Regions from separate parts of the Streptomyces sp. NPDC006516 genome, predicted to be linked through region 3. Evidence: riboswitches for the same ligand, from Rfam matches in the RefSeq annotation. Region 3 holds a riboswitch; each other region holds the start of a gene.

Region 1 (6,222 bases), on a different contig from region 3:
CAAGGCCGTGCTGATCGCCGACGAGGTCCAGACCGGGCTGGGCAGGACCGGCGACTTCTACGCGTACCAGCACGAGGAGGGGGTCGAGCCCGATCTGCTCTGCGTGGCCAAGGCGCTCTCCGGCGGCTACGTGCCGGTCGGAGCGACGCTCGGCAAGGACTGGATCTTCAAGCGCGTCTACTCCTCCATGGACCGCGTCCTCGTCCACTCCGCCAGTTTCGGATCGAACGCGCAGGCCATGGCGGCCGGGCTCGCCGTCCTCGCGGTGATGGAGCAGGAGGAGACCGTCGCGAACGCCCGGCGTACCGGCGATCTGCTGCGCGAGCGGCTCTCCGCGCTCGTCGGCCGCTACGAGCTGCTGCACGAGGTACGAGGCCGCGGGCTGATGATCGGGATCGAGTTCGGCCGGCCCTCCTCGCTCAAGCTCCGCAGTCGCTGGACGATGCTCCAGGCGGCGCGCAAGGGTCTCTTCGCGCAGATGGTGGTCGTGCCGCTGCTCCAGAAGCACCGCATCCTCACCCAGGTCTCCGGCGACCACCTGGAAGTGATCAAGCTGATCCCGCCGCTGGTCATCGGGGAGGCGGAGGTCGAACGCTTCGTGACCGCGTTCACGGCCGTCATGGACGACGCGCACAGCGGGGGCGGGCTGATGTGGGACTTCGGCAGGACTCTGGTGAAGCAGGCCGTCGCCAACCGCTGAGGGTGATTTGCCTCTGAGGCAATAAACTTGCCTCAGAGGAAAGATCCTGGCCCAATGGAGGCATGAATCCCTCTGACGAAGGGGCGGCCGAAGAGCTTCCAGGGGTTGCGCCACGCCTGCGTGACCTGCGCCGCAACCGCGGTCTGACCCTGGAGGCCGCGGCCGGGCGGGCAGGACTCTCGCCCGCCCACCTCTCCCGGCTCGAAACGGGCCGGAGGCAGCCCTCGCTGCCCATGCTGCTCGGACTCGCCAGGGTCTACGGTACGACCGTCTCCGAGCTGCTGGGCGAGATGCCGCCCGAACGTGACGCGATCGTCCGCGGCGGTCCCCTCGAAGGCGCGCCGGGCGGCGACGGTGGCTGGCTCTACCGGCAGGCCGGCGGCTCGGGCCGGGCGATGCAGGCGCTGCGCGTGCGTGTGCCGTACGGCACCGAGGGCGACCTCGTGCGCGTACACCCCGGAGAGGAGTGGCTGTACGTCCTCGACGGCAGGCTGCGCGTCGTGCTCGGGGACACCGTTCATGACCTCGAGCCGGGTGACAGCGCGCACTTCGACTCGCTCACCCCGCACAGGATCGCCGCGCTCGACGCCGGCGGGGCGCGGCTGCTCTTCGTCCACACGCTGCTGCAGAGTCCCACCGCGGAGCTGTGCCTCGGCGGCGGGGCCCACCGCCTCTGATCCGGCACCGTCGCCGATCCGGCACGCGCCCCAGCCTGCCGACCCTTTGTCATCCCGGCCCGAAGGGCCGGAAGAGAGGACCGTCATGTCCGATTCGGAGCACTACGACCCGCTCACCCCGAGCAGGCAGAAGAGCGCGGACACCCAAGAACGGAGGATGCCCCGCGGCGTCGTCATCCGGCTCTTCGCCTACCTGGTGGCCGGCCACGTCGTCGCGGCCTTCCTCTTCCTTCTCTTCAGCGTGGCGGGCAAAGGCTGACCGGTGTGGCGTGCGGAGGCTGACCGCCGGGCTCAGGCGTCCTCGACGAGCCGCTCACGCAGCTTCTCGCGGGTCGCCGCGTCGATCTTCAGTCCTTCGCGGAGATAGCGGTCCGTCCCGCCCCAGACCTCCTCGATGGTCTCGAACGCCGCCGCGAGATAGTCCGGGTGGGCGCCGAAGAGCGGATTGAGCAGTTCCATCACCTCGTCCGACATCCCCGCCGAGGAGGTGTCGCTCCGGCGCACCTTGTAGCGCCGGTGCGCGTCGTTGGACTTGAGGTAGTCGGCCTCGATGGCCTCCTTCTCGACCCCGACGGCCAGCAGCGAGACCGCGACGGACAGCCCGGCCCGGTCCTTGCCCGCGGCGCAGTGCATCAGCGCGGGCACACTGTCCTCGGCCAGCGCGTGCAGGACACGGCTGTGTTCGGCGGTGCGGTCCTTGATGATCGCGCGGTACGAGGCGACCATCCGTGCCGTGCCCTTGCCGTCGGCCAGGATCGAACGCAGCTGCTGGATGTTGCCGTCGCGCACCAGTCGCCAGAACTCCGCGCCGTCGGCCGGATCGGAGAGGGGAATGCTGACATTCCGGACTCCCGGCAGCTCCACGTCATGGCCGTCGAGCTTGTGGTCGGCCGCGTTGCGGAAGTCGAAGACCGTGTGCAGGCCGAGCCCGGAGAGGAAGGCGGCGTCCTCAGGGGTGGCGTGGGCGAGGTGGCCGCTGCGGTAGAGGCGCCCGTAGCGGACCCTGCCGCCGTCGACGGTGGGGAGGCCGCCCACGTCGCGGAAGTTGCGGACACCGGTCAGCTCGACGTCCGTCGTCCCGGCGTCGGCCGGCGGGACCTCTGGCAGCTGCGTCACAAGGGCTCCTGTGGTGTCTGGCGTCGGCGCCGCTCGCCGACGGGGGCACGCTCGCGACGATACGACATAACTGCACCGGCCAATCGTCTCGGACGCCGCTCGGCGAAATGGGGTGACCGGTCGTATGGGTTGGTCAGTAAAAGCAATGACATGTCCGTATTGGTGTATTTAGCCGAACATGCTCTGCTTGTGCGGGAGATGGTGTGAGGCGGGTGAGCGGGATCATATCCGTGACGGTGTGTGGCGGAGCCGCCGGTGGGTATTCCTGACGCCGCGCGGAATGCCAAGATCCGTAATCCACGGAGGGTGACGGGAATTCCGCGCAGAAATTGAAGCGCCGATTCCGGTGCGCAATCCGTGGCTTGTTCCCGGCGACCCGGCTCGCTTACGGTCACGGTCAATCCGGATGGAACGCCTAATCCTGCCGCCGTCCGGAATCCGCACCGACACACGTGTGGCAGGAGCGGGGGAACCAGGTAAGCCGCCGGCCGGAGGGATCCGGAACCGGCTCGGGGTCAAGTCGCGCACCGCGCGGCCGGGCATCTCCAGTCCGCACCCGACAGCTCACCTCGCAGGCGCCGGAGAGGAATGCCCCATGCCCGCAAAGGGTAAGCACCGCCGTACCAGGACCAGCCCGATCTCGCGCGGCATCCTCGCCGCGGGGACCGGCGGCGCCGTTCTCGCCCTTCCGCTGATCGGCGCCACCGGCGCCAACGCGGCGGAGCAGTCCGCACCGGCCGCCAAGCCGGCCGCGCAGAGCGCGCCCGCCGCGGCCAAGAGCGCCCCGAAGACCTACTCCGTCGTCGCCGGCGACTACCTGGCGAAGATCGCGGCGGAGAAGAAGGTCAAGGGCGGCTGGCAGAAGCTGTACAAGGACAACCGTGAGGTCGTCGGCGGGAACCCGAGCCTGATCCAGCCGGGCATGAAGCTGGTTCTCGGAGCCAAGGCGTCCGGTTCCGCGGAGGCCGCACCTTCCAAGGCCGCGCCCTCCAAGGAGAAGGCGGCCGAGAAGCCGGCCGCCCCTGCCGAGAAGGCTGCCGCCCCGGCGGAGAAGACGGCGACCACGACCTCCACCGAGTCCGCCGCGTCGGAGGGCAACACTTCCGGCTACGCCGCCCCGGTCGAGAACCCCAACGTCACCACCCAGTACCGCGCCTCGGGCGCCAGCTGGTCCAGCGGCTACCACACCGGTTCCGACTTCCAGGCCGCATCCGGCACCAGCGTCCGGTCCATCGGCCCTGGCACCGTGGTCTCGGCGGGCTGGAGCGGCTCGTACGGCAACGAGGTCGTCATCCAGCACAGCGACGGCATGTACTCCCAGTACGCCCACCTGTCCTCGCTGGAGGTCTCGGCCGGCCAGACCGTCACCGGTGGCCAGCAGATCGGTCTCTCCGGTTCCACCGGCAACTCCACCGGTCCGCACCTCCACTTCGAGGTCCGCACCGGCCCGAGCTACGGCTCGGACGTCGACCCGATCGCCTACCTGCGTTCGCACGGCGTCTCCATCTGAGACCCGGCGGCCTGAAGGCGAGGCAGAGGGGCGGTGCGCCACGGCGCACCGCCCCTCTCCTTATTCCGGCTTTACCAAAAACTGACCGGGTGGTCTTTCTCACCACCCGTCAACCCCTTATTACGGTCGCGTAGGTCACATTCGAAGGTGCAAGATAAGCGCTTGTGGCAGACGATTCGAGAAACAACCAACGAGGCATCATCGGGTCGTACGCAGCGATTGGCGACAGCTTCACCGAAGGCGTCGGAGACCCTGGCCCGGACGGCGCGCTGGTCGGCTGGGCGGACCGGCTCGCGGTCCTCCTCGCGGACCGGCTCCCGGTCCCGCACGCGGTGGTCGCCCCTGTGGACGACACGCACGGGAACTTCCGGTACGCCAATCTCGCCGTACGCGGACGCCTCCTCGACCAGATAGTCGAGGAACAGGTCCCCCGCGCCAAGGAGCTGGCACCTGATCTGGTGACCTTCTGCGCGGGCGGCAACGACATCCTCCGTCCCGGCTCCGACCCGGACGACGTGGCGGAACGCTTCGAACGCGCGGTCGCCGAGCTGACGCAGACGGTCGGCACCGTCATGGTCACCACCGGCTTCGACACCCGAGGCATCCCCGTGCTCAAGCACCTGCGCGGCAAGATCGCCATGTACACCGCGCATGTCCGGTCCATCGCCGACCGCTACGACTGCCCGGTGCTGGACCTGTGGTCCCTGCGGTCCGTGCAGGACCGGCGCGCCTGGGACAACGACCGTCTGCACCTCTCGCCCGAGGGACACACCCGGGTCGCGCTGCGCGCCGCCCAGGTCCTCGGCCTCGACGTGCCGGCCGACCCGGACCAGGCGTGGCCCCCGCAGGCGTACCGCGGGCCGCTGGAGGTGCGCCGTGACGACATCCAGTGGGCGCGGGAGTACCTCGTCCCCTGGATCGGCCGACGGCTGCGCGGCGAGTCCTCCGGTGACCACGTTGCGGCCAAGCGTCCCGACCTGCTCCCGCTCTGACCGATCAGCGCGTGACGATCGGGAGGGGACGCCGGGCCGGGCCCGGTGTCACGGGTCCGCCCGGGGCCGCATCCCGCCCCGGGCGGTCGGGCGTCCCCGACGGGCCGCCCGGCACAGGGACCGGACGAGCCGGTACGCGCTCCAGCACGCCGCCTGCGAAGACGTCGTACAACGGCAGCGTCTCCAGGTGCACGTAGCCGATGTGGCAGTCGCACACGTCGAGCGGACAGCCACGCGGACCGAGCGCCTCGCGGTAGCTGCCGTCGTAGAGATTGCCCAGCTCCGCCCTGACGAAATGACAGCGGCGCACCGTCCCGTCGCCGTCCACCGAGACGACCGACTCGCCCGTCCGGCAGGGCAGCCCGGCGGAGCGGTGCGGGAACCGGCTGTAGGGGAACAGCGGGTCCAGGGCGGTCCAGAGATACGCCTCCTCGTCCGTATAGGTGTGCCCCTCGGCGGCGTTGACCCAGAGATAGACCTCGGACGGCAACTCCGCGCGCAGCCTCCTCGCCTCCTCCAGATGCTCCGCCACCCCGACGACACCGACACTGTGACGGACCCCCAGCGCCGTCAGCTCCCGGCACCTGCCGAGGAAGCGCTCGTACGGTGTCTGGCCCGGGTGGTAGGTGCACCACAGGGCGACCTTGTCCCGCTCCGCCTCGGCCAGCCAGCCCGTACGCCCGCTGAGGTTGGTCTGCACGGCGACCCGCTCGATGTGCGGCAGATGCGACAACTCCACGAGCGCGCGCCGGTACCAGGAACGCACCAGGCCTTCGCCCCACGGGGTGAACAGCACCGACAGCCGGTCACCGGTCTGGTCGGCGGCCCACGTCGTGAACCGCTCCAGGGCGGCGCGGTCGGCCCGCAGTTGCTCGCCGCTGTCCCGCCGCTTGGCGAACGGGCAGTACGGGCAGTCGTAGTCGCACGAGGCCAGCGGGCCCCGGTACAGAAGCGTCAGGTCCACGCCCGTCCCTCACTTCGCCTCGTACGCGGCCATCGCGGCCCGTACCCCGGGTGAGAACAGCTCGGGTCCCAGCGCGTCCGAGTGGGCCAGGCCCTCGGGGGAGAGACGCAGCAGCGCGGGGCGGGCCGCGGCGTCCAGCCAGCCGCGGGCGTCGAAGAGTTCCAGCTCGGCCCGGAAGTCGTCGTACGGATCGGAGACGAAGCGCTCGCGGTACTCGGCGGTCCGCATCCCCTCGGCCTGGAGGAGCGACTGCAGGAGGTGGC
Region 2 (6,222 bases), on a different contig from region 3:
GGGTACGGCCGCCCAGGCCGGCCGCCCCGCAGCCGTTCCCCGGTCAGTTCTCCCACGGGAGCGTGGCGGCGCAGCAGCCACCGGCACCGCACCGGCACTACGGGGGCTACAACCCCTACCTGGAGGACGGTGCCCGCCACCGCGCTCCCCCGCCTCCGTGAGCCCGCCAGGCGGGCGAGCGTGAGCTCGTCGGAGGCACCCACGAACCGACACGCATGAACCGACGGCACGCACGAACCAGGACACACCACCAGGACACGACGAACCGGCGGCCCTGACGTCGGGGGGTAGTGCGTCAGGGCCGCCGGGGTTCGGTGCGCCGCGTGACGGCGCGCGGGATCAGATCGTGAGGCCCTTACCGCGCAGCCAGGCCATCGGGTCGATGCCCGTGCCGTCAGCGGTGTGGATCTCCAGGTGCAGGTGCGCGCCGGTCACATTGCCCGTCGCTCCGACGCGGCCGATGGTCTGGCCGGTGGTGACCTTCTGACCTGCGGTCACGTCCATCGAGGACTGGTGGCAGTACCAGACCTCGGTGCCGTCCTCCAGCTCGAGGACCGTGCGGTAGCCGTACGAACCGGAGTAGCCGGCCGACTTCACCGTGCCGCTGTGCACCGCCTTGACCGGCGTACCGGTCGGGGCCGCGAAGTCCAGCCCGGTGTGGTAGCCGGAGGACCACATCGAACCGGCCTGACCGAAGCTCGAGCTGATGTAGTACGAGGAGGTCGGGACGGCATAGCTGGCGGCGAGCTTGGCGAGGCGCTCGGCCTCCGCCTTCTTCTTCGCCGCCTCTTCCGCCGCCTTCTTCTTCGCGACGGCCTCGGCCTCGGCCACGGTCTGCTGCTTCGCCGCCTGGGCCGCGGCTGCCTCGGCCGCCGCCGTCTCCTCGGCGGCCCTGGCCTCGGCATCGGCTCCGGCCTGCTGCTGCTCGGCCTGCTGGAGGATGCGGGCGCGCAGCGCCTCGCCGGCGTCGGTGGTTCCCTGCTCGGCCTCGGCGGCCGTGATGCCCGCGGAGGTGAGGGGGGAGGAGGCGACCGTCTGCTGGTCCGCGTCGGAGTCGCCGGACATGAACGCGCCAACGCCGGGCAGGGACTTGGCGTCGGGGAGATTGTCCGCGATGGAATCGGGAAGGGAGATGGAGACCGGCGGCTTGCTCTGCGCGGTGGCCATGCCACCCGCTCCGACGGCCGCGATGACGCCGACGCCGAGGACGGTGGAGCTACGGGCGAGACCACGCTGCTTGGCTACACGGTGCCGACCGCGTACGGGGCGGATGGACTCCTCGGTGGGGTTCCATTCCTCCCAAGTCCTGTCCTCGGTACCGAGGCTGTCGGTCCTGAAGGGTGACGGGGCCTCGGGGGCAGGCTGATTCGACGCCACGTGGGCGCACTCCTTTCCTTCCTTCTCGCCTACCGGGTTAGCTGACGGGTTCGGAGCAGGAAGGTCTCCTACGGGCCCCTTCGTCTCTCACGAGACACAGGTGTCCGATTCACCCCATGTAGGTGGTTCCCCGGTTCCCTTGCGGAATTCGGCGCCGCGCACGGTGCCGCCTCTTGCGACGACAGGTACAACCGCGCTGCGTTATCGAACGTTAATAGACACCTGGGTCCGATTCCAAGCTGTTCCGACAGATCGTTCACGGCCCTGGCCTGGACTTTCAGGGGTCAAACGGGCTCAAACGGGCGAGTTGCGCGACGCGCGACACACTGTCAGTTTCTGATGGTGTGTCAAATGTTATCGGAGAGGTGCCTCGTGACTACGGACGGTCGCCGCCCGTCATTCACTGTCCCGCCCCACAATCTTCACGGTCGTCCGCCGCTCGGGCTGACCCCGGGACGGCCTCCCGACCGCGAGGAGCGCCAGGTCGTCCGTCGACCGGCCCCCGGTGTGCAGACGTACGTCGTCGGTGAGCGCGGACAGCAGCTCCTCCGGCCCCGGAAAGATCCGGCCACGCAGCCGTGCCTCCGGGTCGTAGAACGCACCGTGCGCGTCCCGCGCCTCCGACAGGCCGTCCGTGAACGCCAGGAACGTCGCCCCGGCCGGCAGCGGCCACTCGTCCGCACGGTCCGGCCACGCACCCAGCCCCATGCCCAGCGGCAGGGCCGGTTCGGCCGGCGTCAGCACGTCGAGCGCCCCGTCCGGATGCAGGACCAGCGGCTCGGGGTGCCCGCGGTTGACGACCCGCAAGGTCTCCGAGCCCGCCGGGATCTCGGCGAGCACGGCGGTGACGAACCCCTCCACGGAGTCGAACCCGCCGCGCCGTGAGCCCTCCCGGGCCAGAGCCCGCTCCAGCCGCTGGACCACCCCTTCGAGCGACCGCTCCTGCTCGGCGGCCTCCCGGAACGCCCCGATCACGACGGCCACCGCCGCCACCGCGTCCAGCCCCTTGCCCCGTACGTCCCCGAGCACCAGCCGCACGCCGTAGGGCGTGTCCGCCACGGCGAACAGATCACCGCCGACGAACTCGTCGGCCTGGGCCGGCTCGTAGCGCGCCGCGACCTGCAGCCCGCCGATCCGTGACTCGGGCGTGGGAAGCACCGCGCGCATCGCGGTCTCCGCGATGACCCGGGCCGAGGCAAGCTGCTCGTTCCCGCGCCGCACGACGCCGTTGATGACGAGGGCGAGTACGGACACCGTCAGCAGGGTGAGCAGGTCGGTGAGCGGTACGACCTTGTAGAGGACGCCGTCCGAGATCCGGATGACGAGTACGACGAGGATGGCGACCACCGCGGTGCGCACGGTCGAGGCCAGCGAGAAGAACGGGGCGGCGATCAGCGGGGCCGCCGCGAAGAGCGGTACGGCGGACACCTCGGTCGGCGTCAGCAGGTCGAAGACCACTCCGGCACAGATCATCAGGGCGGGCAGCGCGCGCACGAAGCGCCGGGCACGGGAGTTCCCGGCAGCACTCACTCGCCGTCCGTCCCGCTTCCCCACCTGTGCACTCCTGCCCGGTCCGTCCACGGCTGCGGACGGTACCGCGCCCCACCCAGGCTCGCCGGAGCCGCGCCGCACGGCGACCCGTCATCGGCCGAAGGGAGGAGCGCGCCGGGGCCCGCCCCCCGGAGGTCAGCCGGTGAGCCGGTGCCGCGCGTAGATCGTCAGTGCATCCCGTACGAAGACGGCTGTTCCGTCCCCGTACCGATCGTAGTTCCTCGCGAAGCGAGGATCGGCGACGTACATCTCCGCGATGCCGGTTACATACGAACGGGTGGGTTCCATGGTCACCGCGAGCCACTCGCAGTGCCTGCGCGCGATGTCCTGCACCTCGTCGGAGCCCGCGTCGAGACCGGCCGCCCTGGCCTCGCCGTAGTCCCGGGCGATCTGCTCGTGCTCCTCCTGGAATCGCGCGCGCCCGTCCGGGCCCAGTCCTTTCCACCACCGGTCGCCGCGCTCGTACGCCTCGCGGCCCCAGCGCTCGGTGACCTCCTGTTCGTACACCGTGTGATCGAAGCCGTCGAACACTTCCTCGGCCATGAGCCCTTCCCCTTCCTCGGTTTTTTGGAGAGTGGTCCGCACCGAGGCGATCTGCCGCCCGATGCGCTCCCGCTCCTGCTCCAGCAGCCGCAGATGGGCCCGCAGCGCCGCCGAGGTGTCCCGTTGCCCCTCCAGTACGTCCTTGATCGCGGGCAGCGAGAGTCCCAGCTCCCGCAGCAGCAGGATGCGCTGGAGCCTGACCAGGGCCTCCTGGTCGTAATAGCGGTAGCCGTTGGCGCCCGTGCGGCTCGGCGTCAGGAGGCCGAGCTCCCCGTAGTGCCGGAGCGTGCGGCTCGTGGTGCCGGCCTGCCGGGCGATTTCCTGGATGGACCACTCCATGCGGGAAACGGTAGATCTTTACGTAACGTCAAGGTCAAGCGTGCGGCGGTGGGCACACGACAGAGGCCCGGATCCTTGGAAGGATCCGGGCCTCTGTCTTCAGTAGCGGGGACAGGATTTGAACCTGCGACCTCTGGGTTATGAGCCCAGCGAGCTACCGAGCTGCTCCACCCCGCGTCGTTGTGGTTGTAACTCTACGCCATCCGGGACGCGGTCCTGACCACCCCCGCCCTCGCCCACCTCGGAGGCGGGACCCCTCGTCACCGGCGCATCGCGCCAACAGAGGGTGCGCCAGGCACAGTTGGCAGGCATAGTGCCGTGCCCAAGGGGGTTGTCACGCCCCCCGAACTCGCTTCCCGCCTGTCTGGAGGGCCTCCTGCCATGTCCACACCGCACAGACCTGCCCGAATCCCCGGTTCCGCGCAGTCGCCCGTACGCACCTGTCTCGTCAACGGGCTGATCGGCGCCGCGTTCGGCGCGGTGATCAGCGCCGCCGTCAACTACCTGGTCGTCGGCGTGCCCGGCAGCGCCTCGGTCAACGCGTTCAACCACGGGATATCGGGCCTGCTCAGCGGGTTCGCGGCGGGCTTCATCGGGCTCATGGTGCATCTGCGTAAGGACACGGGGGTGCCGGAGGCGTCCGCGGCAGTGCCGGGCGAGCGCGCGGCCGCCCCACCGCAGGCGTGATCCCGCGCCGTGCCCCGGCTGCCGGCCGGGGCACGGCGCCCCGCGATTGCGGGCCCTCGGCCACGGCGGGACGCTGGAGGGACAGCCCTTCGGTGTTCGGTCCCGTCTGCGCGGCATCCTGAGGTGCCGACGTCGGCCCAGCAGCCTCACCCGATGCGGGAGCCCAGAGGAGGCCGGGCGCACGCGCGCTAGGAGACGACCATGGACGGCACCACCCTCGAGACGATGAGAAGCCGGCTGCGCGGCCCCGTCATCGGTCCGGACGACCAGGAATACGGCCAGGCCCGCACGGTCTACAACGCCATGATCGACAAGAAGCCCGGCGCGGTGGTCAAGTGCCACGACACGGCGGACGTCATGGCGGCTGTCGACTTCGTCCGTGAGAACGGCCTGACCGTCGCCGTACGCGGCGGTGGGCACAGCGGACCGGGCCTCTGCCTCGCCGACGACGCCGTCACGCTCGACCTGTCACCCATGCGCGGCGTACGCGTCGACCCCGCCACGCAGACCGCCCAGGCGGACGGTGGCGCGCAGCTCGGCGATCTCGACCACGCCACCCACGCGTTCGGCCTCGCCACCCCGGCGGGCATCATGTCCACGACCGGTGTCGGCGGGCTCACCCTCGGCGGTGGCCACGGCTACCTCACCCGCAAGTACGGCCTCACGGCGGACAATCTGGTCTCCGCCGACGTGGTCCTGGCCGACGGCACCTTCGTCCCGGCGAACGCGAACGAGCACGCGGACCTCTTCTGGGCGCTGCGCGGCGGGGGCGGCAACTTCGGCATCGTCACCTCGTTCGACTTCGAGCTGCATCCCGTGGACACGGTGGGCGTGGGGATCACCCTGTGGCCGCTGGACCGCTTCCACGACGTGATGCGCTGGTACCGCGAGTTCCTGCCGCAGGCGCCGGACGACCTGTACGGCTTCTTCGCGTCGCTGACCGTCCCGCCCGGGCCGCCCTTCCCCGAGGAGATCCACGGGCAGAAGATGTGCGGCGTCGTCTGGTCCTCGACCGCGGATCCGGACGCGCTGGGGGAGACCCTCGCCGTGGTGGCGGAACCGGGGCCCCCTGCCTTCCACTTCACCTCGCCGATGCCCTACCCGGCCCTGCAGAGCATGTTCGACGAGCTGCTCCCCGCCGGGCTCCAGTGGTACTGGCGCGGCGCCTTCTTCGACGACATCACCGACGCGGCCGTCGATGTGCACGCCAACTTCGCCGAGAACCTCCCCACCGGACTGTCGACCATGCACCTGTACCCCGTCGACGGCGCGGCGGGCCGCGTCGGACCCGACGAGACCGCGTGGGCCTACCGCGACGCGCGCTGGTCCGGCGTCATCGCGGGCATCGACCCCGACCCGGCCAACGCCACCGCGCTGCGGGACTGGGCCGTCGGCTACTGGGAGGCGCTCCACCCGCACTCCATGGGCGGCTCCTACGTGAACTTCATCGGCGCGGGCGAGTCCCAGGACCGGGTGAAGGCCACCTACCGCGGCCATTACGACCGTCTCTCCGAGGTCAAGCGGGTCTACGATCCGCACAACCTCTTCCACGCAAACCAGAACATCGAGCCCGCACCGCCACACTGACCCTGACGCCGGGCTCGCAATTCCGGGGGAAAGCCGTGCCGGGAGGGTTACAGTCTGCATGCACCGCATGATCCGGACGCCCCCGGAGCGGCGCGGCACCGGTAGCGGCACCTCGTTCGCCGTACCGGTCGGGACCAG
Region 3 (6,222 bases):
GTCGGGCTGACGGACGGAGGCCCTCGCCGGTGGGCGTGCCGAGCCTCGGTCACCGCGGGACGAGCGTCGCCTCGGTCGCTTTGACGCTCGTCCAGACCGGCACCCCGTCGGCCAGGCCGAGTTCGGCGGCGGCCTGCGGGGTGATCTCCGCGACGAGGTCGGGTGCCTCCGCCGAGCTGACCAGGACCCGCAGGCGACTGCCGCTGGCGGTGATCTCGCGTACGGTGCCGGGCCAGACGTTGCGCGGGCTGCCGCTCGGCCTGTCGCGGTGGACGGAGACAGCTTCGGGACCGATGACGGCGAGCGCGGGGGTCCCGGCGGGCAGCGGTTCCGCCGCGACGAGACTCCCACCGCCGGAGAGCAGGAGGCCGTCCGCGGTGGCCGTACCGGGCCAGGCGTTGCGGCCCAGCATCCGAGCCACCCAGGGCGAGCGCGGGTGGCGGGTGACCTCGCCGGGCGGCGCGTCCTGCAGGGCGCGGCCTTCGTCGAGCACGAGGACCCGGTCGGCCAGCGACACCGCCTCCACGGGGTCGTGCGTGACGATCAGGCAGACGCCCCCGAAGCCGGCGAGATGGGTGCGCAGGGTGTGGCGCACGCGCGCGCGGGTCGTCTGGTCGAGCGCGGCGAGCGGTTCGTCCAGCAACAGGAGGCGCGGGCGCGCGGCGAGCGCGCGGGCGAGTGCGACGCGCTGGGCCTGGCCGCCCGAGAGCTGCGCCGGCCTACGGGCGGAGAGGCGGCCGACGCCGAGCCGGCTGAGCCAGAGCCGGGCGTCCGCCCGGGCCTCGGCGCGGGGGACCCCGTGGGCGCGTAGCCCGTAGGCGGTGTTGGCCAGGGCGGAGAGATGCGGGAAGAGGGCACCGTCCTGCGGCACCCATGCGACGCCCCGCCGGTGCGGTGGCAGGCTGCCGGCGTCGGTGCCGCCCAGGCGCAACTCCGCGTGCGCGCGGGGGGTGAGACCGAGCAGCGCGCGCAACAGGGTCGTCTTGCCCGCGCCGTTGGGCCCGACGACGGCGATCGTCGTACCGGGCTCCGCCTCGATCGTGAGCTGGTCGAAGCCCGTGACCTCGGCGCGCAGGGGCCACCTCTCCCCGGGCGGGCCTTCCGTGGACGGTCCGCCTACCGGTTCGGGCTCGGGTTCGGGCCCGTCCTCGGGGCGGTGCGGGGTCCCGGCCTTCCGGGGTGCGCCGGCCCACCGGCCGCGCAGCGCGACGAGCACCGCCATGGCGATGGCGAGCAGCAGCAGCGACACGGACGTGGCCGCCTCGGGGGAGTCCTGGAGCAGCAGATACACCTGGAGCGGAAGGGTCTGCGTCGTGCCCGGCAGATTCCCCGCGAAGGTGATGGTGGCGCCGAACTCGCCCAGCGCGCGCGCCCAGGTCAGGGCGGCGCCCGCCGCCAGCCCGGGCGCGACCATGGGCAGGGTCACGGTGAAGAACACCCGTACGGGGGAGGCACCCAGAGAGGCCGCCGTCTCCTCGTACCGCGGGTGAAGGCCCCCGAGCGCGCCTTCGAGGCTGATGACGAGGAACGGCATCGCGACGAACGTCGCGGCGAGCACCGCCCCCGAGGTGTGGAACGGCAGCGTGATGCCGAAGGTCTCCTCCAGCCAGGGCCCCAGCAGCCCGCGCCGCCCGAAGGCGAGCAGCAGCGCCACGCCTCCGACGGTCGGCGGCAGCACCATGGGGAGGAGGACGAGCGAGCGTACGAGGGCCTTGCCGGGGAAGTCGACGCGCGCCAGCAGCCAGGCCAGGGGCACACCCAGCACGAGCGAGAGCCCCAGCGCCCAGCCGGAGACCAGCAGCGACAGCCTCAGGGCCTGGATCGTCGCGGGGCCGGTCAGATGGGTGCCGAGCTCGCCCCAGGACGTCCGCGCCAGGATGCCGGCCAGCGGCAGCATCAGGAACACGACGGCGAGCAGCGCGGGGACCGCCAGGGTGAGTGGCGTACGGGGACCCGACGGGCGGGTGCGGAGCTGTTTCATCGCGGTTCCCTGGGGCTGCCCCGTCACGGCTTCTGGAAGCCCGCGTCCTGGAGGATCTTCTGAGCCTCCGGGGAGGACAGCCAGGAGACGAAGGCGGCAGCGGCCTCTGCGTGCTCGGACGACTTCAGTGTGGCGGCCGGGTAGGACGCGATCGCGTTCTGCGCGTCCGGGATGCCGACCGCGTCGACCTGGTCGGCGGCCACCGTCGCGTCCGTACGGTAGACGAGGCCCGCGTCTGCCTCGCCGAGCTCGATCTTGCTGAGGACGGCGCGGACGTTGGGTTCCTGCGAGACCGGCTTCACCTCGATCCCCCGGGCGTCCAGGATCTGCTTCGCGTACCGGCCCACCGGTACCTCGGGGGCGGCCAGGACCACCTTGAGGGAGGGATCGGCCAGGTCCGGGAGGCCTTCGACCTTCTCGGGGTTGCCCTCACCGGTCACGATGACCAGGCGGTTCTTCGCGATGACGGTCGGCGTGCCGGTCTCCGGCTCCAGACCGTCCATCGTCCGGGTGTCCGCGGTGACGAGGGCGTCAGCCGGCGCACCCTGACGGACCTGGGCGGCGAGCTCCTGCGACCCGGCGAACGAGAAGGTCAGCTTCGTGCCGGGGTGCTCCTTCTCGTAGGCGGCTTCGGCGGTCGCGAAGACATCGGTGAGCGACGAGGCGGCCAGCACGGTCAGTTCGGTCTTCGGGGCCGCGGCGTCCTTGTCCCCGCCGTCACCGCCGCACGCGGCGAGGGTGAACAGCAGCGCCGCCGTCGACGCGGCGGCGGCGCCCCGGCGGCCGGTGGGAGAGAGGGACATCGCAGGGAACTCCTCGGTGAGAGCCGCCACTCGCCGGCGGACGTGTGTACGGCTTCAGGTGCGGTCGATATGCACGCTGGTCGACTTCACGCGGGCCGTGGCCTGCATGCCGACCTCGAGGCCCAGCTCCTCGACCGCTTCCCGGGTCAGCAGTGAGACGAGCCGGTGCGGCCCCGCCTGGATCTCCACCTGGGCGGCGACGTCACCGAGCTTCACCGCGGTGACGATGCCCGGGAAGGCGTTGCGCGCAGAGGTGTACGGGACCTCCTCCTCGCCCGTGCCGGCCTGGGCGACCTCGACCGAGAACGCGGCCAGGTCGCGGCCGTCGACGAGGCGGCGCCCGTTGTCGTCGCGATGGGTCGCGACACGTCCGGCGTCCGCCCAGCGACGGGCGGTGTCCGGGCTCACGCCGAGAAGACGGGCGGCCTGCCCGATGGTGTAGGACTGCATGTGCGACACGATAGGAGGCTGTGGCTCGCATCTGCAATGCCTGGATGCGCTGTGCTTGGCATATAGGTATGGGTCAGACGCTCTGCGGCTCGGTATGTGTCCCGCCGCCTGTTCTTGCGGCCCGCCGTCGGCGCGATCCTCGCCGCCGGGGAGGCGGTCGCGGCAGGTCGTACGGGGGTCGAGAGGCTCAAGGGGGGACGTGCGGCGGGGGCGGGACCATCCGCGGGACCCGCACCCGGACCGCGGTCGGACCGTCAGTGCGGCCGCCAGCTGAGCTTGCCGCCGCCCACCCACCTCACGACGGCGGGATCGTCGAGGTCGTGGATGTGGATCCCTGCTGTGGCAGCCGCGAACAGCACGTCCGTCATGGCGGTCGCCCGGCCGATCACCTCTCCGTCGATCTCGACGATGCGGAAGGGCGGGTCGCCGGGCTGGACGGGCAGCACGGTGATCCGCGGGTACGAGGCGTAGGGGTTGTCGGTCATGCCTAGATCGATTCCACACAGACTCGGCCGGTATGCCCGCAGATGGATGTTGTGAGCCTTCTGCCCGATTTGAGTAACTTTCTTGAAATTAGTCCCGTAATCCATAAAAGGCCATTTCGTGTGACCTGGGGACCTTCAAGGGAGAGCAAAACGCCCTTTTCGGACTCCGTGACCAGCGTCACTGGTCACCCCGGGGACGCCCGCGCGGAGCGGTCGGTTCCCTTCTGTGCCAAGAAGAATGGCCGACGTAATGTGCGATGGATTACACGAATTCCGGTGAATCGATCTTGCGGGCGAATTTTGATCACGAGATCGGGCTTGTTCCTTTCGCTATTCCTCGCCTACGGTCACCATCACTCCGGATGGAACGCCTAATCCTGCCGCCGTCCGGTTACCCGACCACTTCTCGTACGGCAGGAGCGGGGGACCCAGGTAAGCGCCGATCCGTATCCGGATCGGCTCGGGGTGAAGTCGCATCTCTATGCGGCCGGGCATCTCCAGCCCGAACCCGACAGCTCACTTCGTAGGCGGCGGAGAGGATATTCAGCATGCCCGAAAACGGTAAGCACCGTCGTTCCATGACCAGTTCGCTGACTCGCGGCATCATCGTCGTGACCACGGGCGCTCTCGCCCTTCCCGTCATCGGCGCGACCGGTGCGTTCGCCGCCCCGGCCACCGCCACCGTCGAAAAGGCGGCGTCGACTTCCGTGACCGGTAAGGGAATTGCCGCTCAGAAGTCCGGCTCCACCACCTATTCCGTGATCTTGGGTGACACCCTTGCCAAGATCGCCCGCGAGCATTCCGTGAACGGTGGCTGGAAGGCCCTGTACGAGGACAATCGGAAGGCTGTCGGCGGAAACCCCGACCTCATTCACCCCGGTCTGAAGCTGGCCATCGTCGCCAAGGCCGAGAAGAAGTCGGCCGACACGTCGGAGAAGAAGGCCGACAAGGCCGCCGACCGCGCCGAGCAGAGTGCCGACCGCGCCGACCGTTCGGAGCGCACGAGTACGTCGGTTGCCGCGCAGGGTGCGCCCGCCGAGGCTGCTCCGGCCGCCGCGCCGGCCGCGTACACGAACGACCTCGACGGCTGGATCAAGGAGTCGCTCGCGATCATGGCCGAGCACGGCATCCCCGGCAGCTACGAGGGCATCCACCGCAACATCATGCGCGAGTCCTCGGGCAACCCCCAGGCCATCAACAACTGGGACTCGAACGCCGCCGCCGGCATCCCGTCGAAGGGTCTGCTGCAGGTCATCGACCCGACCTTCGAGGCCTACCACGTGCCCGGCACGTCGACGGACAGCTACGACCCGGTCGCCAACATCACCGCCGCGTGCAACTACGCCGCCGACCGGTACGGCTCGATCGACAACGTCTTCGGGGCCTACTGAGCCTCGCGGATGCGTGACCTGCTGACGCGCGAGGCGTGAAGGCGGGGACAGAGGGACACCACCGACGGGTGGTGCGGGTTCGGCGGAACCCGCACCACCCGTCGTCCGTATGCGCGCTCCCGGGCCTGCCTCCGGGCGGCCGTGGGTGCGGAACGACGGGCAGGGGCGGCCGGGCGACTGGTCTCGTACAGGTTCGTCGTCCATACTGCCCGCCGTGGAGCAGCGCATAGATTCGAACACCAAGCCCGAGTTCGCCGCGGGGACAGACCCGGCGTACATCCCCGGCCTGACGGCCCCAGTTGCCGCCCGGACGGGGGCGGAGAAGGCGGAGGCGTCCGAGGAGGTCCGGGACCCCGAGGACGCCGTCGTGCACGCGGACGACGTGGCCGAGCTGACCGACGCCGAGCCTGCGGCGCCCGGTGGCGAGGCGTCCGCAGAGGCCGAAGCGGCTTCCGGGGACGAGGCTGCCGTGGGCGCCGGCGCCGCGCGCGACGCCGCGGAAGGTCCCGTCTTCGAGGTCAGCGACCGGCGCGGGTCGATCCGGGTGGACGCCGAGGGTGTCCGCTTCCGGCTGGACGACCAGGAAGCGGAGTTCGACTGGGCCGAGATCGGCGCGGTCGAGATCAAGACAGGCCGCTTCGGACGCCGGTTCACCGTGACCGTCCACCTGTCGAGCCGCCGGTGGTTCAACGCCGAGGTCGAGGCGGGGGCCCGGAGCAGCCTCAAGCAGTGGACGGCGGAACTCGACGCCGTGCTGGACACCTACTTCGAAGAGGACTGACCCGCAGGTCACGGCCGCGCACCGGGCTGCCCGACGGCCCGGTACGCGGTATGCCCTGACGCGTGCTCAGGCCTCCGCCGCTCCGTCCAGCACCACCGAACGTGTCAGATGGCGCGGCAGGTCCGGATCGAGACCGCGCGCCGCCGCGCGGGCGATCGCCAGCCGCTGGACGCGGACCAGGTCGGCCAGCGGGTCCAACGTGCTCTCCACCCACCGCGCGCCCGTCGACCGCACCTGTTCCGCGAGCCCTTCCGGCGCGGCGCCGAACATCCACGTCGCGGTTCCGGCCGTCGCGATGCTGATGGGGCCGTGGCGGTACTCCATCGCCGGA

Evidence for each region. Region 3 has a riboswitch for cyclic di-AMP ahead of ABZY45_RS25340 (LysM peptidoglycan-binding domain-containing protein). Riboswitches for the same ligand answer to the same signal wherever they lie in the genome.
Region 1: another riboswitch for cyclic di-AMP. It lies ahead of ABZY45_RS25700 (LysM peptidoglycan-binding domain-containing M23 family metallopeptidase); the one in region 3 lies ahead of ABZY45_RS25340 (LysM peptidoglycan-binding domain-containing protein).
Region 2: another riboswitch for cyclic di-AMP. It lies ahead of ABZY45_RS20035 (M23 family metallopeptidase); the one in region 3 lies ahead of ABZY45_RS25340 (LysM peptidoglycan-binding domain-containing protein).

The regions. Positions count from the first base shown of each region.
Region 1 covers NZ_JBEXPD010000011.1:2,774-8,995, forward strand. Annotated here, with positions in the region: gene ABZY45_RS25680 (aspartate aminotransferase family protein) at 1-700, shown strand, start outside; gene ABZY45_RS25685 (XRE family transcriptional regulator) at 763-1,377, shown strand; gene ABZY45_RS25690 (DUF6126 family protein) at 1,463-1,636, shown strand; gene ABZY45_RS25695 (tyrosine-protein phosphatase) at 1,669-2,493, opposite strand; cyclic di-AMP (ydaO/yuaA leader) riboswitch at 2,896-3,084, shown strand; gene ABZY45_RS25700 (LysM peptidoglycan-binding domain-containing M23 family metallopeptidase) at 3,089-4,003, shown strand; gene ABZY45_RS25705 (SGNH/GDSL hydrolase family protein) at 4,168-4,995, shown strand; gene ABZY45_RS25710 (STM4011 family radical SAM protein) at 5,000-5,959, opposite strand; gene ABZY45_RS25715 (STM4012 family radical SAM protein) at 5,969-6,222, opposite strand, start outside.
Region 2 covers NZ_JBEXPD010000007.1:21,413-27,634, forward strand. Annotated here, with positions in the region: gene ABZY45_RS20030 (PrsW family intramembrane metalloprotease) at 1-161, shown strand, start outside; gene ABZY45_RS20035 (M23 family metallopeptidase) at 340-1,377, opposite strand; cyclic di-AMP (ydaO/yuaA leader) riboswitch at 1,389-1,541, opposite strand; gene ABZY45_RS20040 (PP2C family protein-serine/threonine phosphatase) at 1,774-2,931, opposite strand; gene ABZY45_RS20045 (MerR family transcriptional regulator) at 3,064-3,810, opposite strand; tRNA gene ABZY45_RS20050 (tRNA-Met) at 3,914-3,987, opposite strand; gene ABZY45_RS20055 (hypothetical protein) at 4,192-4,497, shown strand; gene ABZY45_RS20060 (FAD-binding oxidoreductase) at 4,699-6,084, shown strand.
Region 3 covers NZ_JBEXPD010000010.1:229,295-235,516, forward strand. Annotated here, with positions in the region: gene ABZY45_RS25320 (ABC transporter permease) at 50-1,981, opposite strand; gene modA (molybdate ABC transporter substrate-binding protein) at 2,005-2,784, opposite strand; gene ABZY45_RS25330 (helix-turn-helix transcriptional regulator) at 2,839-3,234, opposite strand; gene ABZY45_RS25335 (hypothetical protein) at 3,489-3,719, opposite strand; cyclic di-AMP (ydaO/yuaA leader) riboswitch at 4,078-4,262, shown strand; gene ABZY45_RS25340 (LysM peptidoglycan-binding domain-containing protein) at 4,268-5,110, shown strand; gene ABZY45_RS25345 (hypothetical protein) at 5,325-5,891, shown strand; gene ABZY45_RS25350 (sugar isomerase) at 5,958-6,222, opposite strand, start outside.